Regions from separate parts of the Rhizobium sp. BR 314 genome, predicted to be linked through region 3. Evidence: riboswitches for the same ligand, from Rfam matches in the RefSeq annotation. Region 3 holds a riboswitch; each other region holds the start of a gene.
The links. Region 3 has a riboswitch for thiamine pyrophosphate ahead of thiB (thiamine ABC transporter substrate binding subunit). Riboswitches for the same ligand answer to the same signal wherever they lie in the genome.
Positions count from the first base shown of each region.

Region 1 (10,360 bases), on a different contig from region 3:
GGGCAAGTTCTGCTCTACGACGACAATGGGGGGCATCCGGGCATGTCGGCAGCCGAAGTCATTGCCAATAGCGGCGCCGAGCTGGAGCTGGTTTCGCCGGAGCGCTTCTTTGCGCCGGAAATGGGCGGCATGAATCACGTGCCCTATGCCAAGGCATTCGCCGAAAAGGATGTCCGGGTTACCATCAATACGCGCCTGAAATCGGTGCGCCGCGACGGCAATGCGCTGGTTGCAGTGCTAGGGTCCGATTTCTCTGAGCAGACGCAATGGGAACGCCGGGTTTCCCAGGTCGTGGTCGAACACGGTACGATAGCCAATGACGAGCTTTACCTTGAGCTGAAGCCGCTTTCACGCAATCTTGGCGCCGTTGACTATCCGGCATTGATAGCGCGGCGACGACCTTTGCCGGAGAGGAATGGGCAGGGCAGCTTCGATCTGATCCGCATCGGCGACGCCGTTTCAAGCCGCAATATCCATGCTGCCATCTACGAGGCGCTACGCTATTGCTCGCTCTTGTGAGAACGCATCTGTGGAGGAGCGAGCGTCTAATGATGACGAAAGGGGCGTGGTATTTCGATATCACGCAGATGACCGGATGGCGCGAGAGAAGATATAGATTTTTGAAAAATTCATGTGATAACAATATATTCTGATTAAAATCTAAGGGAACGCCTTAAAACTATTCCCGCAAAATCAGGCCGGTGAGGCCGCCGCGTTCCTGAAACAAAATGTAACAACTTATAACACTGCGTTACGTCCGAATCGGTATATTGCGACCTCTCGAACGAGAGGTTGCTTGATGCATTCAGACAATTCGCTGGCCCCTTCGCAGACAGATGTTTTGATATGCCTCGACAATCAGCAAGCTGCGACGCGCATAGGCTCGGTGCTTTCCGAGCGGGGCCTGACGGTGGCCTCAATTCCTTCGACCGGGATCCAGCAGTGGTTTGAGCCGAGTGGTTGCCAAGTGGTGGTCACGCACACGGCAATGATAGGTGAGGTGCGCACGCGGTTGAAGTTGCCCATCGTCAACCTGGAAGCCTTCATTTTCGACCGCCCGGAACATGTAACAGAAGGTGCGGCCCGGCAGTTCGATGGCGAGGCATTCGTGAAGCGGGTTTTCGCGATCATGGGGGACGCCCGGAAGCGAGCGTCGCGCTAGGGCGTTTCCGTTGTTCTTCGGAGTGTGAAAGCACTCTATCCTTTTGTTTTTGTGTAGCTCCAGGCAGAGATCCGCGACACATTTTGCGGGAATTTTTCCAGTTGCCTCTCGGCAACCGCCGCCAACTGATCGTCATCGGCTAATGCTCGTGCCAGTCGAAGGCGCTCCTTTCGATTGGAGCGCGATAGTCCGTTCGGATCGCGCCGCAAATGTGGCCTCCCCAGCAAAATTACTTCGATTTGCGATCGTGCCCACCGCCAGTATCGTAAGAGCGGCGGATGAATCTCGGAAACTGCTCCGGCAATTTCAGATAGAGTTCAGCCTGCGCAATTATGGTCCGCCTCGATTCCGAGCAGAAGACCGGCAGGGCGCTCGATGAGCCTTGCCGGCCTTTTGTCGGAAGACTGTTTCGCAGCGAAGTTCATCGCACCCGTTCCGGTGCAAAGCCCCCTAAAGAACCGAGGATTTCGAAACGTGGCTGATGTTTGTACGCAAGGCGTAGACACGGGCTTTGTCGCCCTGGGCTATGCCAAAATTGCTGTTCTGGGAGTCGTACAGGGTTTGACGGAACTCCTGCCGGTCTCCTCCACCGCGCATATGCGCCTCGTGCCAGCCCTGCTTGGCTGGCAGGATCCCGGCTCGGCGTTTTCGGCAGCAATGCAGCTTGCCGCGCTGGCGGCAATCATTTCCTATTTCTGGAGTGATGTCCGCTACGTCACCTTTGGATCGCTCGATGCTATCAAACGCAAGGATTGGGGCTCACCCGCCATGCGACTTGCAATCGCCATCATCATCGCAACGATCCCGATCGTCATCGTTGGCCTGTTGCTGGCGTCGTCGCTGAATGCCTGCGGCACGTCGTTCCGCAACCTGTGGGTCATCGGCATCGCCTGCGTCGTCATGGGCGTGCTGCTGGCCGTTGCCGAATTGTATAGCCGCCACAGAAAGAATATCGAGCAGATGACACTGGTCGATGCGCTGTTCGTCGGCATCACCCAAGTCGGCGCGCTTGTGCCGGGCGTTTCGCGCTCCGGCTCCACTTTGACCGGTGCACTCTTCCTCGGCCTGAAACGCGAGGAGGCAGCCCGCTTCTCGTTCCTGCTCGGATTGCCGGCGATCGCACTTGCCGGCCTGAAGGAGCTGTTCACGCTCTACAAGGCTCACATTCCGATGGAAGCCTGGTCCATCCTCATCGTCGGACTGATCGTCGGCAGCATCTCGTCCTTCATCACCATCTGGGGGCTGATGCGCTTCCTGGAGCGCTTCTCCACCTGGCCCTTCGTGGTCTACCGTGTCGTCCTGGGTGTGGTCATCCTCTTTGGTGTGCTGACCATGGGCTGGGCCTGAGCCTCGAAATTCATATCGGACCAGGAAATCAGGAGAAAGGCGTCGACCGTTGGTCGGCGCCTTTCCGTTTTTTGGTGTTAGCCGAAAACTAGCCCGCCATCGACGATGAGGTTCTGCCCGGTAACGGCACGAGCCCAGGGGCTTGCGAAGAACAGAACCGCGTCAGCAGCTTCGTCCGGCGTCGTGACGCGGCGAAGAGGCGTATTGGCGGCGATGATGTCAAAGACTGCTTCCGGGGTGGCACTGCTGGCATCCGTCGTGCGCAGCAGCCCGCCCGAGACCATGTTGACCGTAATGCCAAGTGGCCCGAGTTCGGCTGCAGCCGTTCGCGTCAGCGACAGCAATGCGGCCTTTGCCGCAGTATAGTCGTGATAAGGTACGACCGGGTTCTGGAAGAGGTTCGTGCCGATCGTCACAACCCGGCCAAACGTCGCGCGCTCCATCGCCGGCCGCGCCGCCTGGATGAGGTTGAGAGCGCCCTGCAGTGCCGTCTCGAGCTGCATTACCATCTCGGCCCAGCTTAAGGCGTCCAGTTTCGATCGTGCGTCGCCGTTGAAGCTGAAATCGGCAAGGGCGTTGTGCACCACCGTCGTCGGCGCACCGAAATGAGCCGTCACCTTTTCCACGAGCCGCTCCGTTTCGGCAAGGCTGCGCATATCCGCCTGAAAGGCTTTTGCGCCGCTGCCAATTTTCTCGGCAAGGGCTTCTGCCTGTTGGCGGCTCGCTCGATAGTTGATCGCAACTCTGGCGCCTTCGCGGGCGAAGGCCGTGGCGATTGCGGCGCCGAGACCGCGCCCCGCGCCTGAGACGATGACGATCTGGTCCTTGATTGGCAGGCTCATTTCCTTACTCCTTCATTGTCTGCCCATAGCGCATGGAAATGCTGCACGGGGCCGTGGCCGCTGCCGACCGAAAGCTGGCCCGCAGCGGCGACCGCCTGGGCGAGGTAGTCCTTGGCCGAGGCAATGGCTTGCGGAAGCGGCAAGCCCTTGGCGATCTCGGCAGCGATCGCACTGGAAAGGGTGCATCCGGTTCCATGCGTGTTCTTCGTTGGCAACCGGTTGGCCTCGAACCAGGTGATGGTTCCGGCGCTTGCCAGCACGTCGGGGCTCTCGTCGCCGTCGAGATGGCCGCCCTTGACGAGCACGGCGGCCGGGCCGAGCGTTGAGAGCGCGAGCGCCTGGCGCGCCATATCCTCCCGGCTCTTTGCTTCGGCCTCATGCAGCAACGCGGCAGCTTCCGGCAGGTTCGGCGTCACGACCGTCGCCAGTGGCAGCAGCCGACGGCTCAGAACGTCGACGGCGTCGGCCGCGAGAAGAGCTGCACCGCCCTTGGCGATCATAACGGGATCGAGCACGACCGGAACATCGCGATGCCGCTTCAGCACGTCGGCGACGACCTCCGCGATCGCCGCATTCGCAATCATGCCGATCTTGACCGCATCCACGCCTATGTCGGCGAAAATCGCCTCGATCTGAGCACCGACGAATGTCGGAGGTACCGGATGAACACCGGAAACGCCCTGCGTGTTCTGAGCCGTCAACGCTGTCAGCGCAGCCATTCCATAAACGCCGAGAGCCGAAAAGGTCTTAAGGTCGGCCTGGATACCCGCGCCGCCCGAGGGATCCGACCCGGCGATGGACAGGACATTGCGGGTCATTTGCGCGCCTCCTTGATAGCATTGGCGATAAAAGTTGTTGCAGCCATGGGATCTGGCTTGCCGCAGATCGCTGAAACCACTGCCAATCCATCTGCGCCGGCCGCCAGCGCATCGGCCGCATGCTCGGCTTTCAGCCCGCCGATGGCGACCGTTGGAACCGGGCACAGCCCAATAATACGGGTGAGGCCATCAAAGCCGATCGGCTGCTTGTGATCCGGCTTGGTCGGCGTCGCAAAGACGGGGCCGACGCCTGCATAGTCGACGATCTTGGCATCGATAGCCGAAGCGAGCGCCTCAGTCTCCACAGAGAGGCCGAGGATCATGTCCGGGCCGATCATGCGGCGGGCGTCGTGGGCGTTCAGATCCTCCTGCCCGATATGCAGGCCGTCCGCGCCAATTGCGATGGCTGCCTCGACATCATCGTTGACGATGAGGCGCGCGCCGCTTCCGGCGAGCACCTGTTTGAGGACGAGCCCCGTCTCGATCATGGTCGTGGTCGAGGCGTGTTTGTCGCGCAGCTGGACGATCGTTGCACCACCGGCAACGGCAGCGCGTGCGGTTTCGATCATGCCGATGTCGGCGCAGAGTACCGGGTCGAGAACGAGGTAAAGCGAGAGATCGAAGCTTTTCACGCTAATACGACCCTTGCTTTGGCGGTGAGCGTCTCTGCGTCGAGAGTGGCCAGCACGTCGAGAAAGCGCCAGGAGAAGGAGCCAGGACCATCGGCTGCCGCTCCGGCTTGTTCTCCCGCAACGGCAAAGACAGCGAGGGCTGCGACCGTCGCATCGAACGGGTTGCCGGGTGCGGTCGCGGCGAAAGCTCCGACAAGGCAGGTCAGCGAGCAGCCGAGTGCGGTAATCCGGGGCATCAATGGCGACCCGCCTTCTACCCGTTGCGCCTTGTGGCCATCGGTTACGAAATCGGTCGCACCTGTCACTGCAACGACGCATCCATGCCGGCTGGCGAGTTGCCTCGCCGAATCCTCTGCCATTTCGACGGGATCGCGGCTGTCGACACCCTGGCCGCGGCTATTGCCACCGGTGAGAGCTATGATTTCAGAGGCGTTGCCGCGAATGATCGTCGGCCGCAGCTCCAGCAATTGCGCGACCGCCTTACGACGGAACGCCGTTGCATAGTGTGCGACCGGATCGAGAACCCAAGGCTTGCCGGCGTGATTTGCCGATCGTACAGCCGCAAGCATGCCCGCGAGCCAGCCGGGCGAAAGCGTGCCGATGTTGACCGTCAGAGCTCCGGATATGGCGGCGAATTCGCCGGCTTCTTCTTCCGCATGCACCATGGCGGGCGAGGCGCCGGCCGCAAGCATCACGTTGGCGGCGATATTCATTGCCACGAAATTGGTGATGCATTGCACCAGCGGCGGGTTACCGCGCATGGCGTCGAGCAATGCGCCGAGATTGACTTGGTCTTGCATATCGCCCCTTTCAGGCGGGCGAGGCGCATGGGGGCACGAGCATGTTGCAAAGCCCCGAGCGACTCCCTCCGCCAGCATGATCTGGTTCAGGTTCAAAGGGTACTTCTCAGCCCGCCATACAGCGGACGCCCCTGTCTCTCAATCCTTCCCTTGTCGCAGACAATGGCTGCCCTGTCATCAGCAAATCGCGATGGCCATCACGGATCGATCGGAATGAGGTTGTTGGATGTCTCGATGATCCATGCATCCGACGCATGGGTGCAGTGACGCCTTGGCTCTGCAAAAAGCGAGGAGCTTGAGCTATATATTTCTCATCGAAGCGAACGAAGCGCCAAGCACGGCAGCTCAGCTTCGAATGCCCAAGGAAAGGGGATCATCATGAACGTAGCACGCTCTTTCAATAACTGGCGCAAGTACCGTCAGACGGTCGCTGAACTGGGCCGTATGACCACACGCGAACTGCATGATCTGGGTATCGAGCGCGGCGAAATCCGCAATGTTGCCCGTGCAGCCATCGCCGGTTAACAGCCCTCACGGCTAGGTTACAAGCTGCATTTTGTAGGCGCCTGCTTCCTCCCGAGCAGGCGCTTTTGTTTTGTCAGCATGGGAATCCAATGGCGTCTTCCGCCGAAAAATGCTCCAGTGGAGTGCTCCGGTTTTCGCATGGCGCATAGCTGTCCTGCAAAGAAATGCCTATCAACTGAGCAAAAGTCTGCTATGTTTGGGTCATCGAAGTGATGCATCTCCTCCCGCATCCTTCGCTTGGCAGACACCTACTCCTCCTCCCAAGGTCGTCTGCTCGAACAGCGCCTCTCCTCCTCCCGAGCGCTGTTCAACCATTGACGAAAGCCTGCCGCACCTCCTCCCGCGGCAGGCTTTTTTCGTTTCAACCAGGAGCATTAGAAAAGCAGTGCGGCGGCTCTCGCAAAAATGAACGGGCGTGCCTATGTGCGACAGGGATAGCGCGCTACATCGAAGATCGCTCCCAAATCTGATTCACCCCAAAAGGAGGATGCTTATGACCGGTTCCGCCGAATACACGCCGCCGAAGATCTGGACCTGGAACAAAGCCAATGGCGGCCAGTTCGCCAACATCAATCGTCCGATCGCAGGGCCCACTCATGAGAAGGAACTGCCCGTCGGCCGCCATCCTCTGCAACTTTACTCGCTGGGTACGCCGAATGGCGTCAAGGTCACCATCATGCTTGAGGAGTTGCTGGCGCTCGGCCATAGCGGCGCAGAATATGATGCCTGGCTGATCAAGATCGGCGATGGCGACCAGTTCGGCAGCGGCTTTGTCGATGTCAATCCCAATTCGAAGATCCCGGCCTTGCTCGACCGCAGCGGCCACAAGCCGATTCGCGTTTTCGAATCCGGCTCGATCCTGACCTATCTCGCCGAAAAATTCGGCGCTTTCCTGCCGACGGAACAGCCCGCCCGCGCGGAGTGCCTGTCTTGGCTATTCTGGCAGATGGGCAGCGCGCCTTATCTCGGTGGTGGCTTTGGCCATTTCTATGCCTACGCACCGACGAAGATCGAATATGCGATCGATCGTTTCGCGATGGAAGTGAAGCGCGAGCTCGATGTGCTCGATCGTCGCCTGGCGGAAAGCGAATATATTGCGGGCAGCGAATACACGATTGCCGATATTGCTATCTGGCCTTGGTACGGCGGCCTTGCCAAGGGGTGGCAGTATGGTGCTGGCGAATTCCTGCAGGTGCAGGACTATAAGAACGTGCAGCGCTGGGCCGATCTGATTTATTCGCGCCCGGCAGTTAAGCGCGGCCGCATGGTCAACCGCTTGTCGGGCGATCCGTCCGAGCAACTGCGCGAGCGCCATGACGCCAGCGATTTTGAAACCAAGACGCAGGACAAGATCGAAGCGGTCGTATGACGCTGGCCGCCTTGCCATGGTCTAGAGATGCTCGCGGCTGAAAGGCCGCGAGTTTTCGTTTGGGAGGGCCGGTTCACGCCCCCCGGCGATCACTCCCCTCCGATCCGGCGAATTCGCCGCGGACGATACCGTGGCGTTGCAGCTTGTCGTAGAAGGTCTTGCGGGGAATGCCGAGGGCCTCGATGGTGCGCCGGACATCGCCATTATTCTGCGATAGGGTCTCTCGGATGAGTTCCGCTTCATAGCGCTCGATCCGAGCGGGCAACGGCAGTGTTCCGTCGAAGCTGGGCGTGTCGCGGGTTTTTTGCATCGCCGCCGTCTCGAGGCCGAGCACCAGGCGCTCTGCGAAGTGCGAGAGTTCGCGCACGTTTCCCGGCCAGTCATGCTGCTGCAAATGGCGATGTACGGAGCTGGACATTTCCGGCATTTCGCGCTTGAAGCGGCTGGCGGCACGCTTCGCAAAATAGCTGAACAGCAGTGGTATATCGGCGCGCCGTTCGCGAAGCGGCGGGATCGAGAGCGTAACGACGTTCAGGCGATAATAGAGATCTTCGCGAAAATCGCCGCGTTGGGCGGGATCGCCCAGATCCACCTTCGCTGCTGCCACCACGCGCAGATCGACGGGCCGAACCTCGTTCGTGCCGAGCGGCGTCACCTCGCGCATTTCCAGAACGCGCAGCATCTGTACCTGGATCGACGGCGGCATGCTCTCGATTTCGTCGAGAAAAAGGGTGCCCGCGCTTGCATGCTCGATGCGGCCGACCCGCTTCTTCTGCGCGCCTGTGAATGCGCCGGGCTCGTGGCCGAAGAGCTCACTTTCAATGACGGTCTCGGGGAGGGCGCCGCAATTCAATGCGACGAAATTGCCCTTTGCACGGCGGCTCCAGCGATGCAGCAGGCTTGCCACCACTTCCTTGCCGCTTCCTGTTTCTCCGGTGACTAGTACATCGACATCGGTATCGGCGATCTGCCGCAAAGTATGCCGCAGCCGCTCCATGGCCGGCGTCTGGCCGATCAGCGGCAGATCATCCTGCGCTTGTTCCGCTGCGAGGCGAAGCGAACGGTTTTCAAGCACCAGCCGCCGCTTCTCGGCGGCACGCCGCACGCTTTGCACCAGCCGGTCAGTCGCAAAAGGCTTGGCGATGAAATCATACGCGCCGTCCTGGATTGCCTGCACCGCCATCGGAATGTCGCCATGACCTGTCATCAGGATGACGGGCATGTCCGGGTCGCGGTCCTTGACGTGTGAGAAGAGCTGCTGCCCATCCATTTGCGGCATGCGGATATCGGAGACGACAACTCCGGCAAAGTCTGTATCGAGAGCGCTGAGCGCATCGCTCGCCGAAGAGAAGGCCGAGACGGCAAAGCCGGCCAGTTCAAGCGTCTGCTTCGTCGCCTTGAGCAGATCCTTGTCATCATCGATGAGAAAGACCGGGGAACTGTCGTTCATGTCGTTGCCCTGTGCAGATGAATGGTGAAACGGGTGCCGCTACTGCTGCTCTCCACCTCGATCCGGCCGCCGTAGTCGACGACGATATCCTTGGAAATCACGAGCCCAAGCCCAAGGCCTTTTTCCTTGGAAGTGTTGAACGGTGTGAAGAGCGAATCGAGAATTGCGGCGGGAATGCCCGGTCCGTTATCTGACACGACGATCTCGACATCGTCGGTCATCTCCCGCACAGAGACTTCGACCTTCGCGCCGTCTCGACCTTCAAGGGCTTCCAGCGCGTTTTGAAACAGGTTGATGAGAACCTGTTCGAGCCGGATTCTCGTGCCGACGACAGTGAGCCCCGATGGCGGCAGCTCGATTTTGAGGGCGTCGAGACGGCCCGCAAATCTGCTTCGTAGCAGGACGACAGCACCCTCGATGACAGCCTTGAGCTCCACCGGTTCGGGAGCTGTCCGTCCTTTACGGGCAAAGGCCCTCAATTCCTCGGTGATTGTTCCTATCCGCTCCGTCAATCCGGCTATGGCGGACAGGTTATGCCTGACGGGATCGATCTGCCGCCGTTCGAGGAAGATATTGGCGTTCTCGGCATAGGCACGAATCGTCGCGAGCGGTTGATTGATCTCATGGGCAACGCCCGCGGCGACCTGACCAAGGATGGCGAGACGATTGGCCTGCACGAGATCCTGCTGAACCCCCTGGAGCTTCTCGTCCGTCGCGCGATGGTCGGCAATCTCCGCCTCCAGACGGTCGCGGGCGCGGCTGAGATCATCGGTGCGCTCGAGAACTCGTCGCTCCAGCTCTTCGCGGGCGATCCTGCTGACGGCGATCTGCATGGTGGAGGCATGACGCCTGCGAAGCAGAAAGGCGGCGAAGACAAGGATTGGCAAAAGCACCGTCAATGTCAAGAAACGTGTCTCCCGGACGGAGGATGTCACGGCCGGACCTGTCGGTATCAGATAGCTGAGTTGCCACGGGGTTGACGGGACTGCGGTCGTCAGTCGCAAATATTCATCGGCGCTGCTACCGGGCAAAACAGCGCGGACGATGGTCGTATCGGGGCCGATCGTCTCTGGGCGGCTGATTGGCAGCGGCGAGAGGGGGGCCGCGCCAAACTGCAGGCTCTTGCGAATAACAGCCGCTTCGTCACGTGAAAACGGTGCCGTTGTCATGAAGCGCCAAGAGGGCAGGTTGGTGATCAGGACGACACCGCGCTCATCGGTGATGTAGGCAGGGCGGCCGCTTTCGCTCCAATCCGCCTCCAACTGATCGAACTCCATCTTGACCACGACGACGCCCAAAGCAGAGCTGGCATCGCCGACCCGGCGTGAAATATAGAGACCCGGCCGATTGCTGACCGTGCCGAGTGCATAATGCTCGGCGGTTCCGGTCTCCATGGCCTTGCGGAAATAATCGCG
Region 1 covers NZ_JARWLA010000034.1:59,049-69,408, reverse strand. The annotation lists gene QD461_RS29355 (FAD-dependent oxidoreductase) at 1-519, shown strand, start outside; gene QD461_RS29350 (hypothetical protein) at 800-1,162, shown strand; gene QD461_RS29345 (undecaprenyl-diphosphate phosphatase) at 1,637-2,509, shown strand; gene QD461_RS29340 (3-oxoacyl-ACP reductase) at 2,587-3,351, opposite strand; gene thiD (bifunctional hydroxymethylpyrimidine kinase/phosphomethylpyrimidine kinase) at 3,348-4,169, opposite strand; gene thiE (thiamine phosphate synthase) at 4,166-4,801, opposite strand; gene thiM (hydroxyethylthiazole kinase) at 4,798-5,601, opposite strand; TPP riboswitch at 5,648-5,744, opposite strand; gene QD461_RS29320 (DUF1127 domain-containing protein) at 5,980-6,126, shown strand; gene yghU (glutathione-dependent disulfide-bond oxidoreductase) at 6,620-7,495, shown strand; gene QD461_RS29310 (sigma-54-dependent transcriptional regulator) at 7,569-8,945, opposite strand; gene QD461_RS29305 (sensor histidine kinase) at 8,942-10,360, opposite strand, start outside.
Region 1: another riboswitch for thiamine pyrophosphate. It lies ahead of thiM (hydroxyethylthiazole kinase); the one in region 3 lies ahead of thiB (thiamine ABC transporter substrate binding subunit).

Region 2 (10,360 bases), on a different contig from region 3:
GATCTCGCCGCGAGCCGAAAGGGCGATCATGCCCTTCAGCCATTCGGTGTTCGGCAGCAGTCCGATCTGCACGAAGACACCTTCGAGTGCCAGGGTGTGATTGTTGCCCTTCGTGCGATCCTCGTAGACCAGGCCGGTGACCTTGCTGCCATCGCCCAAAACTTCCGTCGTCTTCGCCGAAAGAATGATATCGACGTTGGCAAGGCTACGCAGCTTTCGCTGCAGCACGTCGTCGGCGCGCAGCTTGCTGTCGAATTCTATAAGCGTGACGTGCTTGACGACGCCGGCAAGATCGATCGCCGCCTCGACGCCGGAATTGCCGCCGCCAATGACGGCAACGCTCTTACCCTTGAACAATGGACCATCGCAATGCGGGCAATAGGCGACGCCCTTGTTGCGATAATGCTCTTCGCCTGGCACGCCCATCTGGCGCCAGCGTGCGCCCGTTGAAAGGATGACGGAACGGGACCTCAGCGTCGCGCCGCTTTCCAGCTCGACTTCGAAGAGATCGCCGTGGCGACCGAGCTTCTGCGCACGCTGCAGATTCATGATCTCGACTGGATAGTCCTTCACATGCGTCTCAAGCGCCGTGGCAAAAGCCGGTCCCTCGGTGTGCGGAACCGAAATGAAATTTTCGATCGCCATGGTGTCTAGCACCTGGCCGCCGAAGCGCTCGGCAACGACACCGGTGCGGATGCCCTTGCGGGCGGCATAGATTGCCGAAGCGGCACCGGCCGGCCCGCCGCCAACGACGAGGACGTCGAAGGTTTCCAGCGTCTTCAGCCTGTCGGCGGCACGCTTGACCGCACTCGTGTCGAGCTTAGCGATGATCTGCTCGACTTCCATGCGGCCCTGTCCGAAGACCCCGTCATTCAGGTAGATCGTCGGCACCGACATGACCTGTCGGTCCGCGACCTCCTTTGGGAAGACGGCGCCGTCGATAGCGACATGGCTGATCTGCGGGTTGAGGATGGACATCAGGTTCAATGCCTGCACGACATCGGGGCAGTTCTGGCAGGATAGCGAGAAATAGGTCTCGAAGCGGAATTCGCCCCTAAGATCGCGGATCTGGTCGAGGATCGCCTGTTCGACGCGCGGCGGGTGACCGCCGGTCTGTAGCAATGCAAGGACCAGCGACGTGAATTCGTGACCGAGCGGAATGCCGGCAAAGCGTAGGTTGATATCGTGGCCGGGGCTCGTCAACGCGAAGGAAGGCGCTCGCTCGCCGCCATCGCGCTGTTCGGCGAGCGTGATTTTGTCAGAAAGACCGACGATGTCATTCAGAAGAGCTACCATTTCCGCCGACTTGGCGCTGTCGTCGACATTGGCGCGGATCTCGATCGGACGCACGACCTTCTCCAGATAGGCCTTCAATTGGCTTTTCAGCGCGTCGTCAAGCATCGATATGTCTCCTGCAGGAAATGGGAATTCGTCGCCTGCCTGATGCGGCGGACGTATAGGCTCTCGTATCTATTGGGTGGCCTTCCCCTGATTCAGGGAAGGCCAATGGTTCTGAGATCAGATCTTGCCGACGAGCTGCAGCGAAGGAGCAAGCGTCTTTTCGCCTTCTTCCCACTTTGCCGGGCAAACTTCGCCCGGATGCGAGCGAACATACTGAGCAGCCTTGATACGGCGCAGGAGATCGACAGCGTTGCGGCCGATGCCTTCTGCGGTGATTTCCATGGCCTGAATAACGCCGTCCGGATCGACAACGAAGGTGCCTCGGTCGGCAAGGCCTTCGGCTTCGCGCATGACGTCGAAGTTACGCGTGATCGCGCCTGTGGGGTCGCCGATCATGGCATACTGGATCTTGCCGATGGTCTCGGAGCTATCATGCCAGGCCTTGTGGGTGAAATGCGTGTCTGTCGAGACGGAAAACACTTCGACGCCGAGACGCTGAAGCTCGGAATAGTGGTCGGCGACGTCGCCAAGTTCGGTCGGGCAGACGAAGGTGAAGTCGGCCGGATAGAAGAAGAAGACCGCCCACTTGCCAGCGATGTCAGCTTCCGTGACTTCGACGAATTTTCCCTGCTTGAAAGCCTGGGCTTTGAACGGCTTAACGGCGGTATTGAGAACGGACATGGTACCCTTGCAATGTTTGGACAGATGTATTTCGCGCCGCAACATAGTGCGTGCGCCGCAATAAGCAAAATAGATAAATCAGAAAGAATCGATAGTTTCCATCTATCTTGGTTGGCTAGAGTTGCCACGCTTGTGGATATCGCCAGCGCCTAAACGACGCAGTGCGACGCAGGAAACTGGTCGGGTGATCAAAGCGCTTACAGGCTGTGTGAGGGCGGCTGCTGTTTAGATGGATGCCTCACGAATGATACCCCGATTGAGATCTGCAGCTTTCTGCTACCAGCCAATCACGCAGCGTTTCGGCTTGCCTGGAAAGATGATCGGCTTCGATCAGCCAGTAGAATTTGTCGGTATCCAAAGGTGATTCGAACAGCGTGACCAATGCGCCGTTGGCCAATTCCTCGACAATTAGCGCGCCGGGGCAGAGACCGATGCCCTGGGAACCAACGATTGATCCGATCATCAAGCTGAAGTCTGCAAAGACAGGGCCAGGTCTCAAGGGCGTGCCAATCCCTGTATCCGCAAACCAGCGTGCCCAGGAGGTTGGCGTTTCGTCGTGAAGAAGTTCGAGGTCGAGCAGTTTGGCCGGCGTCTCAATGGGACCGTGCCGACGTCGGTACTCCGCCGAACAGGTGGGGCGTGTCTCGCCGCTCAAGAGGGCAGTGGAATTTGCGCTGGGTTGGATTCCGTGCCGGATCAACAGGTCCACGCTTGCCGATTCCGGCGTCTTGGCATCAAGCGCATAGACGATGTTGATGCGAATATCGGGATGTTCTTCTCTGAATCTCGGCAAGCGCGGGATCAGCCAGCGAGTGGCGACGGACGCGATGCAAGCGATGCTGACCGGTCGGTCATGGCGTGTCCCGGCCAACTTTTGCGCCGCGCTTTCGATTTGCCCGAGGCCATTTGCCACGGCCGCCCCAAATTCGCGGCCGGCTGCTGTTGCCGTCACCCCTCGGGCATGGCGCGTGAACAGCGCAACACCAAGCCAATTTTCGACGATTCTGACATGCTGGCTTACGCCTGCGGCCGTCAGATTGAGTTCTGTTGCGGCCCTTGCGAAGCTCTCGTGGCGCAAGGCCGCTTCAAGGGCGCGAAGAGAAGCATAGGGGATGTGACGCATTGAATAAGACTAAGTTTGACTTAGCCAAAGAGCAAGAACATTGAGCGTTGTTTGTGGTCACGATCGATTTACAATGCAGATCCAATCGTAGCATGGATGGCGCCGCTTGCGACATTGTATGCTTCGAATGCAAGCAAGGTTTAAATCCTCAACCGTCCAAGGATCTATATGACAATGAAGCAAGAAATCCGCGATGTTGCCGCGCCAGCTGATGCAGAGGAACGGCGCAGCAAGCCGCCGGTCGTTGTCTATCCGAATGAGACCTTGCCGCCTTCCGGGTTGAATATTCTTCAGGCCGCAAGGCAAAGCATGACTAAGGTCGACGAGATCATTGTACCACCGCGGGACGCCGGCAGCTTTCGGGTGCCTAAGGGCCACTTTTTTCGCATCGTTGGCAGGGAGGGGCCGCAGGTCGGCGACCTGAATCTGTGGAACGCCGACGACCTTTCGGAGCGCTTCTTTAGCGGCAAAACGCGGGCGCTTCACGCCACGCATGTCGGCGTCGGCGATCGGCTGTGGAGCAACTTGCCCTATCTGCGCCCGATGGCGACGATTACCCATGACACGCTTGGCTGGTATGGCTGGGATAAGGATGGCGCCGGCGTTCATGATGTCATCGGCACGCGCTGCGATCCCTATACGAACCGGCTGCTGAAGGGTAATGATTACCACCATTGCTGCCACTCGAATTTGTCGCGCGCGCTTGCGTCAGCAACTGGTATCCCCGTTCGGGACGCTGAAATGCACGTGCATGATGTGCTGAATGTCTTCATGTGCACGGGCTTCACGCGCGACACTCATCAATATTTCATGAAAGCGAGCCCAGTGCGGCCCGGTGATTTCATCGAATTCTTTGCGGAGATTGATCTTCTGGGCGCCATTTCCGCCTGCCCGGGCGGCGATTGCGGCAGCGGCCACTCAAGCGATGCGGCGCCTTGCTATCCGTTGGGTATCGAGATCTGGCGGCCTGATCGCACGAGCCTTGCTGGTCGGGATTTTCCCGAGCCGAATGCCTATCCGAGAACGCATGGTCTTTAAGTGGGCGGATAGTCGCCAAACATAGATATTGCCGGCGGTCAGACCACCGGCAAATCAAAATTCTTTATCAGATCTGGCATCTGCGAGGGCAGACAGCTCATCGGCCGCTTAGTTGCAGACGCGTACGCGCTCGTAGTGATAGCCGTCATCATACTGATTTTGAACCGGTTGGCTCTCAAACCAGCATCTCGGCTGCGGGGGGGCGACTTCGTAGACCGGACCCCGGTTGGAAAGGGCGCCGCCGACGATAAGGCCGCCGATGAGGCCAGCAGCTAGGCCGCCTGCGATTGCCGCGCCATTGTTGTGACGATGATGGCGGCGCCAGTCGTCATGTCCACGCCAGTCGCCGCGATAGGGTGCGCGACCGTCATAATACTGCGCCTGTGCGTAGCTTGCGGGAGCCAGCGCGCCGCCGACCACCGTTGCGGCCAGCAAAACCGTGAGAATCTTTTTCTTTATCATGACTACCTCCAAAGCAGTCGTCGTGCTCAGCGAATACGCGAGCTATCTATTCAACGTCTAGAGCATGATTATGTTCAGCTGAATATTCTATGAATGGGCCGTTCATCGGCGCAAGTGCCTGAAAACTCTGCCGTTTTGGAGGCGATTCCGCAATGGGTCAGCCAACCGAATCGTGCCTGCGTGTCGATTTCAGCCATTCCAGTGTCCGCGATTCGGGATTGGGATTGCGCGTGATATCGGTCACGACGGCAGCGCAGTCGGCGCCGTTCTCGAATACCCCAGGGATCCGCTCCACGGTCAGGCCACCGATCGCGACAAGCGGAATATTGCCGGCAATGGCTTTCCACTCGCCGATGCGTTCGAGACCTTGGGCTGCCCAAGGCATGGCTTTCAAAATGGTGGGGTAGATCGGCCCGAGGGCGATGTAGTCGGGGTCGGCTGCGAGCGCTGTTTGCAGCTCGGCGCCGTCATGGGTCGAAAGCCCGAGCTTCAACCCTGCTTTGCGAATGGCGCCAAGATCTGCCACCGCCAGATCCTCCTGGCCGAGATGGAGGAAATCGCAGCCTTCCTCTATAGCCAATTGCCAATAGTCATTGACGACCAATTGGCATCCGTTGGTCGCGCAGATGGCCTTTGCCCTGCGGATATCCGCTCGGATTTCCGAAAGTGGGCGACCCTTGATACGCAATTGCACAAGCTTGACGCCGAGCGGCACCAGCCTCTCGATCCATGCCGCACTATCGACGATCAGATAAAATGGATCGAGCCTCATGCAAACACCGCCTTTCCGATGACCGGCGTTGATGGCACGGCCATGTCGCGCGGCTCCAGCAGGCCCGCATTGAAGGCCTGTCTTCCGGCATCGATGGCCCCGGCAAACGCTTCTGCCATGATGCCCGGATCGCGTGCTCCGGCGACGGCGGTGTTCAACAGCACCGCATCGAAGCCCAGTTCCATGACGGATGCCGCATGCGAGGGCCGGCCGATGCCGGCGTCTACAATCAACGGCATTTCGGGAAAATGCGCCCGCATCGAGCGAAGAGCGGACGGATTGAGCGGCCCTGCCGCGGTACCGATTGGCGCACACCAAGGCATGAGGACCTTGCATCCGGCTTCCATCAGTCGTTCGGCCACGACCAGATCGTCCGTCGTATAGGGGAAGACCTCAAAGCCTTCGCTTGTCAAAATCCGCGCCGCCTCGACCAATCCAAAGACATCCGGCTGCAGCGTGTCGTGATTGCCGATCACCTCGAGCTTGATCCAGTTGGTCTGGAATACCTCGCGGGCCATCTTTGCCGTCAGTACCGCTTCCGAGACGCCGTGGCATCCGGCGGTGTTGGGCAAAACGCGAACGCCGAGTTGACGGATCATCTCGAAGAATGCGCCGCCGCTGCGTCCGCCTGCCGCCTCGCGCCGTAGCGACACCGTGACGATCTCCGTCGCGGATCGCTTGACTGCCTCGGCGAGAACCGACGGTGAAGGATAGCGCGCGGTGCCGAGAAGAAGGCGTGATGCGACTTTGACGCCGTAAAGGTCGAGCATGGTTCAGCCCCCTTGCATCGGAGTGAGGATTTCGATCCTGTCATTGTCGTTCAGCGCATGGTCGTCGCGATCCTCCCGGTGGATGAGATCGCCATTGACCGCCGTTGCGAGCCAGTCGCCCTCGTAGTCGAGCGCTGCAAGTAGCTGTGAAAGTGTGGTGACGGCGATGGTCTGGGTCTCGCCATTGATAATCAGGCGCATCTGGGGCTCCTCTGATCTGACACCTCGGGAAAGACAAGATCCACAACGTCGACCGCCATTGCCGGCGCCAATAAGAAACCATGGCGGTAAAGGCCGTTGAGGCTTGTGGTTTTGCCTTCTCGGGTCACGCGCGGAAAATTGTCGGGAAAGGCAGGGCGGATGCCGGCACCGGTTTCGACCAGGGTGGCCTCGGCGAAGGCCGGATGCAGTGCATAGGCCGCATTCAACAGTTCCATCAGCGATCGTGCCGTGATCGGCCCGTCGAAGTCCGTTTCGATCATGGTGGCTCCGACCATGAAAAGCCCGTTGTCGCGGGGGACGATATAGACCGGAACGCGCGGATGCAGCAGGCGGATGGGCCGGGCGAGCGTGATCTCTTCCGTGTGGAGATACAGCATCTCGCCGCGAACGCCACGCAGGTCACAAGTGTGTCCGATTCGGGAAGCCCCTGTGCAATCGATGATCTCAGGGAAATCATCCTCGCAAACATCCGCTGCAACAAAAGCAACACCATGTGCCAGAAGCCGTGCTTTCAAACCAGGCAGCACGCGGCGAGGATCGAGATGGGCTTCCTCCGCAAAGAACAGTCCGTTCCTGAAGCGCCCGGCAAGGGCGGGTTCGAGAACCGCGATTTCATTCTCGTCGACCCAGCGATAACAGGTGGTGCGCGCGGCGAACCGCTTCAGCTCGTTCTGATCGCGTGTCGACGCGACGACCAGGGTTCCGTTGCGCACGACTTCGCCAGGTAGAATCTCCCCCCATCGGTCGGCGGCATCAAGGCCGCGCTTGAGCACGGCCTCATCGGCGTTTTCCCGTTCGCACCAGGGCGCCAGCATGCCGCCAGCGAGCCACGAGGCCGCTTGATCGAAGTTCGCGCATGGATCCAGAACGGTTACATCTGCCCCGCGAATGGAAAGTTCGTGGGCGACCGTGAGGCCGGCAACGCCGGCCCCTTTGATGAGCACACGCATCTCATTCGGCCGGACGGGCCGACGTGTCGACCGGCATGTAGAGATCGCCGCCATCGCGGTATTTGGCCGCCATCGCATCCAGTCCTTCCTTCTGCGCCTCGGCACGAATGTCGTGTGAAATGCGCATGGAACAGAATTTGGGGCCGCACATCGAGCAGAAATGCGCGACCTTATGCGCTTCCTTCGGCAGGGTCTCGTCGTGGAAGCTGCGGGCGGTGTCGGGGTCAAGCGACAGGTTGAACTGGTCTTCCCAGCGGAACTCGAAGCGCGCGCGCGACAGTGCGTCGTCACGCACTTGCGCCGCCGGATGGCCCTTGGCGAGATCGGCGGCATGGGCGGCGATCTTATAGGTGATGACACCGGTCTTGACATCGTTGCGGTCGGGCAGGCCAAGGTGCTCCTTCGGCGTGACATAGCAGAGCATAGCGGTGCCGAACCAGCCGATCATCGCCGCACCGATACCAGAGGTGATGTGGTCGTAGCCCGGCGCGATGTCGGTGGTCAGCGGCCCGAGCGTGTAGAAGGGCGCTTCACCGCAGACGGCCAGCTGCTTGTCCATGTTCTCCTTGATCTTGTGCATCGGCACATGGCCCGGGCCTTCGATCATCACCTGGCAATCCTTTGCCCAGGCGATCTTGGTCAACTCGCCCAGTGTCTCTAGCTCAGCGAATTGCGCTGCGTCGTTGGCGTCGGCGATCGAGCCCGGGCGCAAGCCGTCGCCGAGCGAGAAGGAGACGTCATAGGCGCGGCAGATGTCGCAGATTTCGGCGAAATGCTCGTAGAGGAAGCTCTCGCGATGGTGATGGAGACACCACTTGGCCATGATCGAGCCACCGCGCGAGACGATGCCGGTAACGCGATTGACGGTCAACGGAATGTAATGCAGGCGCACGCCGGCATGAATGGTGAAATAATCGACGCCCTGTTCGGCCTGCTCGATCAGCGTGTCACGATAGACCTCCCAGGTCAGATCTTCAGCAATGCCGCCGACCTTTTCCAGCGCCTGATAGAGCGGCACTGTGCCGATCGGCAGCGGCGAGTTGCGGATGATCCATTCGCGGATGTTGTGAATGTTGCGCCCGGTCGACAGATCCATCACCGTATCTGCGCCCCAGCGGGCGGCCCAGACCATTTTCTCGACCTCTTCCGCCATAGAGGATGTGACGGCGGAATTGCCTATGTTGGCGTTGATCTTCACCAGGAAGTTCCGGCCGATGATCATCGGCTCGCTTTCGGGATGATTGATGTTAGCCGGGATGATCGCACGCCCGGCGGCGACTTCCTGGCGGACGAATTCCGGCGTTACATGGTCGGGAATATGGGCTCCGAAGCTTTCGCCGTCGCGAATCAGGGCTTCGGCCTTCGCCTTGCGGCCGAGATTTTCGCGGATGGCGATGAATTCCATCTCCGGCGTGATGATACCGGCTCGCGCATAGGCAAGCTGGGTCACGGCCTTGCCATCCTTGGCCCGCAAAGCTTGCCGCTGCCCGGGAAACTCCGGCGTCAATCTGTCGCCGCTGACGAAGCCGTTGTCCTCCGGGCGGACATGCCGGCCCTCATAGGCTTCGACATCGCCTCGGGCGAGCACCCAGTCGCGGCGCAGCTGAGGCAGGCCCTGTTCGATGCGGATATCGGCACCTGCGATCGTGTAAGGACCCGATGAATCATAGACGACGACCGGCGGCTCGCCGGCTGTCGGATGGACGCTGATCTCGCGCATCGGCACGCGGATGTCGCTATGGATATCGCCGGGAATGTAGATCTTGCGTGACGCCGGCAATGGGCCAGTGGTAACGGTTGGGGTGATGTTCTTTGCGGCAATGGTCATGGTTTGAGGCTCCAAGTTGCGGTTGGAGACCCAGTCATCAGCCGGAATGATGAAAAGACGCCGGCATGGAATCCAAGCGGGAATCCGAAGCCTTCAAGCGCTCGCACCGTCCCTACGCCAGTATGAACTGGATCAGGTTCAACGGGTCACTGCGCACGCTAGCAGTATCTCAGCCCCTTGCCGGGACCCCCCTGGTGAATGATGGAAGGCTAAGCCGTCTCTTCCGTTTCTGTCAACCCTGCTAGGGTTGTCATGGGTCACGTTTGACCAAAGCCACTGATTCTTCGTGGTGGCATTGTTGAGGGCAAGGGGGCTGCCTTCCTGCTCCGGCCGCGCTCGCCGATAGGGCGGCCCCATTAACGGTCGCGGATCGGCATGCCGTGCGTCTGGGCCAGTTGAACCCGCGGGCATATGCGGGGCGGGCGTTCCGTCCGCTCCTCCGACATAGGGCCACATCATTTCCATGAATGGTGAACTGTCGACGCCTCTCAGGCAGGAGTTGCATTTAGGCAACAGCATCCAAGACTAATGCTAGGCTTGGTTTCACATAATTGACAAACATACGGACTGTTTGTAACTCAGATGCAGGACACAAGTTGTCTTGCGGTCGATTGATCGACCGGATCGGTAGAGGCATTTCAAGGCCTTTGCTGCGGGGTCAAGTATGGAGGTTAGAGGGGACTCAAGCCAACATTATGTGCGTATCTGCCGGGCTGCCTGTCGCGTTTCGACCGAACCGAATTTTGAGGTGGTGTTGCAGCTTTGCACTCGCGGTAAGTTCGAAATGCGAATTAAAACCAGGAGTTTATAATGAACATCAAGAGCCTTCTTCTCGGCTCCGCTGCCGCGCTGGCAGCAGTATCCGGTGCCCATGCGGCTGACGCCATCGTTGCCGCTGAGCCAGAGCCGCTGGAATACGTTCGCATCTGCGACGCATATGGTGCAGGTTACTTCTTCATTCCGGGCACCGAAACCTGCCTCAAGATCGGCGGTATGGTTCGTACCGAAGGCAAGTGGTATGACGCCTACAGCCCGAACACCCATAACGGCACGCTGTGGCACACCCGTGCTGAGTTGAGCATCGACACCGCGACCGACACCGAATACGGCCCG
Region 2 covers NZ_JARWLA010000072.1:474-10,833, reverse strand. The annotation lists gene ahpF (alkyl hydroperoxide reductase subunit F) at 1-1,401, opposite strand, end outside; gene ahpC (alkyl hydroperoxide reductase subunit C) at 1,519-2,082, opposite strand; gene QD461_RS35535 (LysR substrate-binding domain-containing protein) at 2,321-3,205, opposite strand; gene QD461_RS35530 (urea carboxylase-associated family protein) at 3,380-4,243, shown strand; gene QD461_RS35525 (hypothetical protein) at 4,352-4,705, opposite strand; gene QD461_RS35520 (thiamine phosphate synthase) at 4,863-5,477, opposite strand; gene QD461_RS35515 (thiazole synthase) at 5,474-6,247, opposite strand; gene thiS (sulfur carrier protein ThiS) at 6,251-6,448, opposite strand; gene thiO (glycine oxidase ThiO) at 6,439-7,419, opposite strand; gene thiC (phosphomethylpyrimidine synthase ThiC) at 7,421-9,247, opposite strand; TPP riboswitch at 9,339-9,450, opposite strand; partial or broken gene QD461_RS35495 (porin) at 10,058-10,360, shown strand, end outside.
Region 2: another riboswitch for thiamine pyrophosphate. It lies ahead of thiC (phosphomethylpyrimidine synthase ThiC); the one in region 3 lies ahead of thiB (thiamine ABC transporter substrate binding subunit).

Region 3 (10,360 bases):
TCCTCTGCGCGGTCACCTGGGTCTTCATCGAGCGCCGCGCTCCGGAGCCGATCGTCCCCATGTCGCTCTTCCGCAATCCGACATTCGGCCGGCTTCTGGTAATCTCGATCACTAGCGGCGCCGTCGCCATCGGCATGGTCAACTACTTCGCGCTGTTCCTGCAGACCACGACCGGCCTTTCGCCCTCGATGACCGGATTGTTGTTCATTCTTCTGACCGGCGGCCTCGTCTGCGGCTCCCTGTCTGCCGGCCGGCTGATCGCAGCAAGGGGACGCTACAAGCCCTTCGCGGTCGCAAGCGCCACCTGCAGTACCATCGCCTTTGCATCGCTCGCCTTCGTCCATGCCGGAACGCCGATCACCGTCATCGGTGCCTTGATGCTGCTGCATGGCATCGGCATCGGTCTTGCCCAGCAGGTGCCCGTCATCGGCGTGCAGAACGCGGCAGCGGCCCGCGACGTCGGCGCTGCGACCGGCGCCGTCACGCTCTCGCGCATGGGCGGCGCCTCGATCGCCATCTCGATCTACGGCGCCATCATTGCCGCAAAGCTTGGCAATATCGGCGTTTCGATATCCGGTGTGTCCGATATCGAGCAGCTGACTCCGAAGATGATGGCCGCCTTGCCCGAGGCAACCCGCGAAGCCGTCGCCAACGCCTATGCGGGCGCCTTCAGCCCGCTTTTCATGACCGCTGCCGGCATCTGCCTGCTCGGCCTGCTGACCTCTCTTACGCTGAAAAACGTGCAGCTTCCCGGCGCCAGCAAGGCACAGGAAAGCGCCGCCGTCGCAGAAGCTGCCGAGTAGGTCTTCCATGCTGCAATCGACAAGGGAATCATTTCCCTTGTCATCCCTTCGTCACAGGGCTAAATCTGCCGACGCTCTAACGGGGTGCCTTGTGTCCTATCGGATATCTGGCTGAGAGGCTTTCACCGGCCAACCCGCGGAACCTGATCCGGCTAACACCGGCGGAGGGATTAGACGCGTGACGAAATCATAGCGCCCTTTTCCCCTTCAAGACGAAACCAAAGAGGAGGCGCTGCCATGCACGACCGTTCGCTATTGTCATTCATCACCGGCCTGGCGCTCGCCGCCGGAACGACGTTTTTCGCCGTCCAGCCCGCAGCTGCGGCCGACAAGACGCTGACCATCTATACCTATGAGAGCTTCACGTCCGAATGGGGTCCCGGCCCGAAGATCAAAGTCGCCTTCGAAAAGACCTGCGGCTGCACGGTCAATTACGTCAGTGTCACCGATGGCGTTGCGCTTCTCTCCCGCCTGAAGCTCGAAGGCGCCGGCACCAAGGCCGACGTCGTCCTCGGCCTCGACACCAACCTCGTCGACGAAGCCAAGGACACCGGCCTTTTCGACGCAAGCGGTGTCGATACCTCGGCACTCAAGGTTCCCGGCGACTTCAAGAACGATATCTTCGTGCCCTATGACTACGGCCATTTCGCCGTCATCTACGACACACAGACAATCAAGAATCCGCCTAAGAGCATGAAAGATCTCGTCGAGGGCGATCCCAAGCAGAAGATCGTCATCGAGGATCCCCGCACCTCGACGCCCGGCCTCGGCCTGCTGCTCTGGGTAAAATCGATCTATGGCGATAAATCAGCCGATGCCTGGGCAAAGCTCAAGGGCCGCATCCTGACGGTAACGCCCGGCTGGTCGGAAGCCTACGACCTCTTCACCAAGGGCGAAGCGCCGATGGTGCTCTCCTATACGACATCGCCGGCCTACCACATGATCGAGGAAAAGACCGACCGCTATCAGGCCGCCAGCTTCTCCGAAGGGCATTACATCCAGATCGAGGTCGCCGGCCTCATCAAATCGTCGCCCAATAAGGACCTTGCCCACGACTTCCTGAAGTTCATGGTCTCTCCGGGCTTCCAGGACATCATCCCAACAAGCAACTGGATGATGCCGGTCTCGGCCACCTCGACGCCGCTGCCAGACGCCTTCGGCAAGCTCGTCGTGCCGTCAAAGACCTTCCTCATCAGCCCCGATGTCGTCGAAAAGAACCGCAAGGCCTGGATCGACGAGTGGCTGACAGCCACCAGCGGCAACTGATATCGCGACCATGCTCACGGCATCCGAACGAAGGCGCGCCATTTCCGCTGGGGCGCTCGGCCTCGCTGGCATAGCGCTTTTCGTTGGGATCGCCGTGGCAATCCTGCTTGCCGCCGGTATCGAATCCGGCGGCGACAACCCATTGACCGACCCCTACCTGCTGCGCGTGCTGCGGTTCACACTGCTGCAGGCGATCCTATCGACATTGCTTTCCGTCGCCCTTGCCATACCGGTCGCCCGGGCGCTTGCGCGCCAACCGCACTTTCCCGGCCGTCTTTGGCTGATCCGGCTGATGGCCGTACCCATGGGCCTGCCGGTGCTGATTGGCGCGCTCGGCCTGCTTGGCATATGGGGCCGGCAGGGCCTGCTCAATCAGGCGCTTGCCGCCCTCGGCTTGTCGCAGCCCGTCAGCATCTATGGCTTGCCCGGCATTCTGCTGGCGCATGTCTTCTTCAACATGCCGCTCGCCTGCCGGCTGATGCTGGCTGGGTTGGAGCGCGTGCCGGCGGAATATTGGCTGGTGGCCGGCGGCCTCGGCATGAAACCACATTCCGTATTCCGCTTTATCGAATGGCCTGTGCTGCGCGGCCTCATCCCCGGCATTGCCGGCCTGATCTTCATGCTCTGCGCTACCAGCTTCACACTGGTGCTAACCCTCGGCGGCGGCCCGGCTGCAACGACACTGGAAGTGGCGATCTATCAGGCGTTGCGTTTCGATTTCGATCCTGGCCGCGCCGTGATGCTGTCGCTGCTGCAGATCGTCGTCACAGCGATGGTCCTCGGAGCGATGACGCTGTTTCCCTCGGCGGACGACCACGGGCTGACGAGTGGCCGCGCCCTGCGGCGCATCGACGGGCAACTGCGCGGCGCCCGATGGGCCGATGCCGCCATGCTGCTTGCCGCCGCTCTCTTTATCGGCCTGCCGCTCGCATCCGTCATTGTCGCCGGTCTCGAGGGCAATCTTCTCAGGCTCGCCGGTCAGGCGATCTTTCTGCAGGCAGCCATAACCAGCCTCGGAATCGCGCTTGCCGCCGGGCTTTTGGCCGTCGTGATATCGTTTGCCATCATTCATGCCCGCTCGGTGATCTCAGCAGATCGCAAAAAATCGTGGAGCCTGCGCAGCCTTGCGGCCACCCTGACGGGAGCCTCGTCGCTCATTCTGCTCGTTCCGCCGATCGTGCTGGCGACCGGCTGGTTCCTGGCACTCCGCCCGCTCGGCGACCCCAGCCGATTCGCCGCAGTCCTGATCGTCATCATCAACGCGCTGATGGCGCTTCCCTTCGTTATCCGGGTATTGGAGCCGGCCTATGCCGTTCATCGGCGGCGCACCGCGCGGCTGGCTGCAAGCCTTGGCCTTCAGGGCGTAACGCGACTCTGGCTCATTGATTGGCCCGGCCTTCGCAAGCCCCTCTTCACCGCGCTCTCCTTCGCCATGGCACTTTCGCTCGGCGATCTCGGCGCCGTGGCCCTCTTCGGCTCCAGCAGCCTGATGACCCTGCCCTGGCTGGTTTACAGCAAGCTTGGCAGCTACCGCACCAACGACGCCGATGGATATGCCCTGATCCTCGGCATGGTATGCTTTCTCCTCACCATCGCAGGCACGGCGGGCCAGGGCGCTCGCGACGGTGAAGGCAAGCAAAATGACTGACGGCAGCGACATGATCGAACGCAGCATCGCGATGACAGGCGTCGAATTGCGGCTCGGGACGCATGACTTCCGCTTCGATTGCGCATTGCCGCAAAGCAGGATCATTGCGGTTGCCGGACCTTCCGGGGCGGGCAAATCGACCTTCCTCAATCTCTTGGCCGGCTTCGAACAACCCGATCGCGGCCGCGTTCTCCTTGCCGGACAGGACGTGACCGGCAAGCATCCCGCCGAGCGGCCGGTATCGCTCGTCTTCCAGGACAACAATCTCTTTGCCCATCTCGACCTTTTCACCAATGTCGGCCTGGGCATCAACCCTTCACTGAAGCTCTCCGCACAGGACCGGCAGAAGGTCTCGGAGGCACTTGCGCGCGTCGGGCTGGCCGGTTTCGAACGTCGCAAACCTGGAACCCTATCGGGCGGCGAACGCCAGCGTGCCGCTTTCGCCAGAGCATTGGTGCGCGACAAGCCGATCCTGCTCCTGGACGAACCCTTCGCAGCACTCGATCCCGGACTGCGCTCCGGCATGGTTGAATTGCTGAAAACCCTGCACCGGGAAACCCGCAATACGGTGCTGATCGTCTCGCACGATCCTGCGGAGGTACGGCGCCTTGCCGACCATGCTGTCTTTATCGACGGCGGCAAAATCGCACTTTCCGCCCCGATCGAGGCGTTTCTAAACACTGCCGACATCCCGGCACTTACAACATTTCTCCGCCATTAAGTGCGACGCAGCATTATGCCACGGGCTTTGCCTTAATTTCGTCGCGCCGAGCGGCTGAAAGTCCGGGGAAATGCTTGCTAAAATACAACGCTGCCACATTTAAACGGAGTCTCGCTATGCAACCGGTGCCAAAATCGGCTACAGCAAAGGGTGGAGACCGTCCGGGCAAATGCGGATCGATGGGGTAAAGGCAACCTTTATCGGCGCGCGACGATGATCCGCCCGGTCACGATCAACCGGATTTGGCGCCGAGCCGGCATGGCAGCGAAATGAGTGAGACACTGGTAAACAAGCAGAGCGAACGAGCAGAACGAAGGATCAGAGCGACCGTCGCAGCCCGTTTGCGCCGCCTAGCGCCTCTCCTTGTCGCCGCTGCGATGCTGAACAGCTGCCAAACTGTTATGGATCAGTCGTATCAGCCGAGCGTTTCGCCTTCGGCCAACCCGCAGATCGTTTCCGAGGTACAGAAGAACGACCCGCGCGCGCAAATGGGTGCCCGCGAGCATCCGCGGATTCTCGCAAGCTACGGCGGCGAGTATAAGGACGCCAAGACGGAGCGCCTCGTTGCCCGCATTGCCGGCGCCTTGACCAGCGTGTCGGAGAACCCGCAGCAGTCCTACCGCATCACCATTCTCAATTCGCCGTCGATCAACGCCTTCGCGCTGCCGGGCGGCTATCTTTACGTGACGCGCGGCCTGCTGGCCTTGGCCAACGACGCGTCCGAAGTCGCGGCTGTCCTGTCACACGAAATGGCGCACGTCACGGCCAACCACGGCATCGAACGGCAGAAGCGCGAAGAGGCTGAAGTCATTGCCAGCCGCGTCGTTGCCGAAGTTCTGTCGAGCGATCTTGCCGGCAAGCAGGCGCTTGCCCGCGGCAAGCTGCGTCTCGCCGCGTTCTCGCGCCAGCAGGAACTGCAGGCGGACGAGATCGGTATCCGCACGCTCGGCCAAGCCGGCTACGACCCCTACGCCGCTGCGCGCTTCCTCAATGCCATGGAAGACTACAGCCGCTTCATGACGGCCAATTCCGACGCCGATCAGAGCCTGGACTTCTTGTCGAGCCATCCAAGCACGCCACAGCGCATCGACCTTGCCAAGGCGCATGCCCGCCAATTCGGCGAGGAAGGCAAAGTTGGCGACACCGGGCGCGGCTACTATCTGAGCGGCATTGATGGCCTGCTCTATGGCGACAGTCCTGAAGAAGGCTATGTGCGCGGCCAAACATTCCTGCATGGCGGTCTCGGCATCCGCTTCGACGTACCGCCCGACTTTCGCATCGACAACAAGGTCGAAGCCGTCATGGCGACCGGCCCGGGCGACATCGCCATCCGTTTCGATGGTGTAGCCGATACGCAGAACCAGAATCTGACGAACTATATTTCCAGCGGTTGGGTGACGGGCCTCGATCCCACGTCGATCAAGTCGATCACCGTCAACGGCATGCCGGCAGCGACCGCGCGCGCCTCTGCCGATCGCTGGGACTTCGACGTCACCGTGATCCGCGACCGCACACAGATCTTCCGCTTCCTGACGGCAGTTCCGAAGGGAAATATTGCCCAGTTGGATCAGACGGCCAATGTGCTGCGCGCGAGCTTCCGGCACATGACGCCGGACGAGGCAGCATCGCTAAAGCCGCTCCGCGTGCGCGTCGTCACCGTCAAGCCCGGTGATACGATCACCACGCTTGCCGCCCGCATGATGGGCACCGACCGCAAGCTTGACCTGTTCAAATTGATCAATGCCCTGCCCACCGGCGCAAGCATCGCACCGGGCGACAAGGTCAAGATTATCGCCGAATAGAGCAACTCCCGGAAAAGGGCGAAGCGGTTGTCCGCCCGAAATTGCGTAGCCGCAAGAGAGCACATTTTCGCGTTTCGCAGAAAAACGGAAAGGCTGTAGGGGCATTACCTTCTCCCAGCCGGGAGAAGGTCGCTGTCAGGCGTAGCTCGCCATGCGCGGATCGGCATCGACTAAGGCGCAGCGAAGCTTGTCCATCGCACGGCTTTCGATCTGTCGGACGCGCTCCTTGGAGATGCCGAGATCAGCACCAAGCTCCTCTAGCGTCGCCCCGTCTTCGACAAGGCGGCGAGCACGGATGATCTTCATTTCACGCTCATTGAGATGCTTCAGCGCCGATGCGAGCCAGACACGGCGACGTTCGCCATCGATCATGTCGGACACCTGCTCGTCCGGAAGCGGCTCGTCGCTGATCAGGAAATCGATACGCTCGGCGCTTTCGGAATCGCCTGATATCGACGGCGCCTGCAGCGACGTGTCGCTGCCGGAAAGACGCGCATCCATCGTCTGCACATCGGCGAGGCTGACGCCGAGCGTCACGGCGATTTCCTCATGGATGGCCTGGACGGTGACGTTCGAATCGCTTCGCGCCAGCTTCGCGCGCAGGCGGCGGAGATTGAAGAACAGCGCTTTCTGCGCCGAGCTCGTGCCACCGCGAACGATCGACCAGTTGCGCAGGATATAATCCTGAATCGACGCCCGGATCCACCAGCTGGCATAGGTCGAGAAACGCACTTCCCGCTCCGGCTCAAACCTTGCCGCCGCTTCCAACAGACCTACATAGCCCTCTTGTACGAGATCGCTCATCGGCAAGCCGAAATTGCGAAACTTGCCCGCCATCGAAATGACAAGGCGCATATGGGCGGTTGCGATCTGATTGCGGGCGCCGCGATCCTCATGGTCCTTCCAGCGTATGGCAAGGTCATGTTCTTCGTCGCGATCGAGATAGGGAGCAGCCATCGCAACTTTGATCATTCGCCGATCTGCAGACATATTCGTCATATGCATCTCCTAGGTTCGGCCTCAAATCGTCTCTATGCCGCGGTCGACGAGAAGGGCAGCAGTCATCGTTTCCGGACATCGCTGTTCGGATGAAAATCAATTGAGTGAAATGCGAAATTGGAGACCGATCTCCGGCGCGCCGGATGATCGATGACTAGTCTAGTTCGATCTCATCGAACGGGTCTGACGATTGAAGCATCTTCAGATCGCCGGGGAGCTTCGGATGAAAACGCATAGGCCGGTCCTCGTGAACATTCATGAAGCGGCCTGCCTGGAAATTCCCCTACCGGAGAACACCCACACCAACCGCCAACACGAGGTTAAAACGCGGCAGTACGAAAAAGGTTCCAAAGAAAAAACCCGGCGCGAAGGCCGGGTTTTTAAAAGTGGTATAGGGCGCCTTGGCCTTATGCGGCTTCGTCCTGGGAATCGTCGTCCTCGATGACCTTGCCACGCTTCGGACCCTTGTTGAGATTGGTCTCGACAAGGCGGACAGCTTCCGTTTCCGACATCTTGTTGACGGCGGCAATTTCGCGCGCCATGCGATCAAGCGCAGCCTCATAAAGCTGACGTTCGGAATAGGACTGTTCCGGCTGGTTCTCGGCGCGATAGAGGTCGCGAACCACTTCCGCGATCGAGATCAGATCGCCGGAATTGATCTTGGCATCATATTCCTGAGCGCGGCGCGACCACATGGTGCGCTTCACGCGGGCCTTGCCCTGCACGACCTTCAATGCACGATCGACGAAATCCGTCTCGGAAAGCTTGCGCATACCGATGCTCATGGCCTTGGCTACCGGCACCTTCAGACGCATCTTGTCTTTCTCGAAGTCGATTACGAACAGCTCGAGCTTCATGCCCGCAACTTCCTGCTCTTCGATCGCAGTGATCGTACCGACACCGTGGGCCGGATAAACGATCGCTTCACCAGTCTTGAAGCCATGGCGTGCTGCTGAAGGTTTTTTCTGCTGGGTCGTCATTCTTTTCAAAAACTCCCTGTTACGCGCCCGGGTTAAGGGCCGGGGCCGGGTCAGTCAGGCCCGGATGAGACGGAAGCACCGTCAAGGACTTCATCCTGGTCCAGCCAGACTCATGCAAACACTAACCCATCCATCGCGACCCCAGACCCGACACACAAAACGTTGATATGGCAGGGAAACCGCGTACGGATTGGCTATTTGCTTTCGTGATGGTTTTGGGCATGCGAAATGCCGCTGTGGATCAGTATGAGCAAGCTATCACAAAAATCTGAGGAAATCAATAATTTGCTTCACGCGCGCCAAAATGGCCACGTTGACCACCATGCGGCTCAGCCGTGGTGATTCGCTCCGTGCAATATCGACTACACCTTTATGGGCGGCCTGTCACCGCCCCTGATCAATCGCCGGCGCCGGGATTGGTCGAGAAATATTTCTCGAACTTGCCCTGCTCGCCGTCCATCTCCTTGGCTTCCGGAAGCGCGTCACGCTTGACCGTGATATTCGGCCAGATGGATGCATATTCGGCATTGATTTTCAGCCACTTATCGAGGCCAGGCTCAGTATCGGGCTTGATAGCCTCCGCCGGACATTCCGGTTCGCAGACGCCGCAATCGATGCATTCGTCGGGATGGATGACGAGGAAATTCTCACCCTCGTAGAAGCAGTCGACAGGGCAGACTTCTACGCAATCGGTATACTTGCAGCGGATGCAATTGTCGGTCACGACATATGTCATGAAGCACTCCAGGAATGTCTCTAGCTTCCGCAGCTGCGCAACCTGGAACGTCGCGCCTTTCCACGGAGCCGAACGAGCAGACGAATGCGCGATGCGCAGACTCGCCGTCCGGCTTGGTTACCGGCAGGTTGATCGTGAGGTATCGACTTTGTCAGCCAATTTCAAGGACAAACAATCTCCAAAACCGCCAGCGACAGACAGAGTTTTCTAATCATCGTCCGAGATCAGGCGATCGATTGCACGTCGGTCGCGTTTGGTCGGCCTGCCGCTGCCCGGAGCCCGCTGTGCCTGCTCGAAGGGGGTGAGGTGTTTTGTCTCACTCGGCGGTGGCGTCAGGTCGTCATAGAGCAGCTTGGCTTCCTCGAAAGGCCCTCTGCGCTCACCGGCTGCCCGCACGATCAGGATGATGTCGCGACGCTCCAGCGAGAGCTCTATACGGTCGCCGACCTTTAAATTGTAGCTTGGCTGAACGACGCGTTCGCCATTCACCCGCACGCTGCCATTCTGCACATACAGCTGGGCCAGCGAGCGGGATTTCACCATCCGGGCAAAGAAGAGCCATTTGTCGATGCGCTGGCGCGAACCGGAAAATGGCTGCTTCTCGTCCTTCATGGCCTATTTCTTCATCTGCTCCTTGAGGGCAGCGAGCTTTGCGAACGGAGAATCCGGATCGATCGGCTTTTCCTTGCGCGGCGGCTTTGCTTCGAAGCGCAAAGGCTGCGATGCGCCGCGGCTGTTGCGGTCGTTCCGATTGTTGCGATCGTTCCGGTCGCCACGCTCCTGACGATCGTTACGCTCGCCACGCCCGCCTTGCTGCTGCGGACGGCCGCCCTCGCGATTGTTGCCACGCGGACCCTTGTCACCGCTGCGAGCCTCGCGCCCGTCGCGACGATCACGACCCTCGCGGTTGCCTTCGCCGCTTGCTTGCTCGCCGCCAGCGCGACGATTGCCTTGATGGCCGCGGCCTTCGCCCTGCTGGCCACGACGATCGCCGTGACCACGGCCGCCCTGACGCTGCTGCTGATCGCTGCGCCCGCCAAGACGCCAAAGCAGAACCGGCTTCGGCTCGACAGCTTCGGCGGCAACGGCATCGGGAGCCACAGCTTCCGAAACTGCAACGGCTTCAACCGGGGCAGCTTCGGCAGCCGGAGCTACTTCCTGCGCAACGATTTCGGCCTCCTTAGCCGGCTCTTCGCCAGCCGCGTCGGCATCGTCATGGTCAGCATTCTCGCCAGCCGCTTCCGCCACCGGTGCCGGCGCGGCGCTCGCATCCTGCTGCGCCAGGAAAGCAGCTGCCTCCTCCGGCTTCACGGCATCGGCACGATAGCCGAGACCCTTGAGGATCTCTTCCATGTCTTCCAGCGTTGCGCCGAGGATGGAGAGCATCGCCGTGGTCGTCGTGAAT
Region 3 covers NZ_JARWLA010000003.1:53,346-63,705, reverse strand. The annotation lists gene QD461_RS05240 (MDR family MFS transporter) at 1-803, shown strand, start outside; TPP riboswitch at 874-990, shown strand; gene thiB (thiamine ABC transporter substrate binding subunit) at 1,041-2,069, shown strand; gene thiP (thiamine/thiamine pyrophosphate ABC transporter permease ThiP) at 2,080-3,717, shown strand; gene QD461_RS05225 (ATP-binding cassette domain-containing protein) at 3,710-4,438, shown strand; gene QD461_RS05220 (M48 family metalloprotease) at 4,816-6,240, shown strand; gene QD461_RS05215 (RNA polymerase factor sigma-32) at 6,376-7,239, opposite strand; gene QD461_RS05210 (CarD family transcriptional regulator) at 7,647-8,219, opposite strand; gene fdxA (ferredoxin FdxA) at 8,617-8,955, opposite strand; gene QD461_RS05200 (RNA-binding S4 domain-containing protein) at 9,163-9,567, opposite strand; gene QD461_RS05195 (helicase-related protein) at 9,571-10,360, opposite strand, start outside.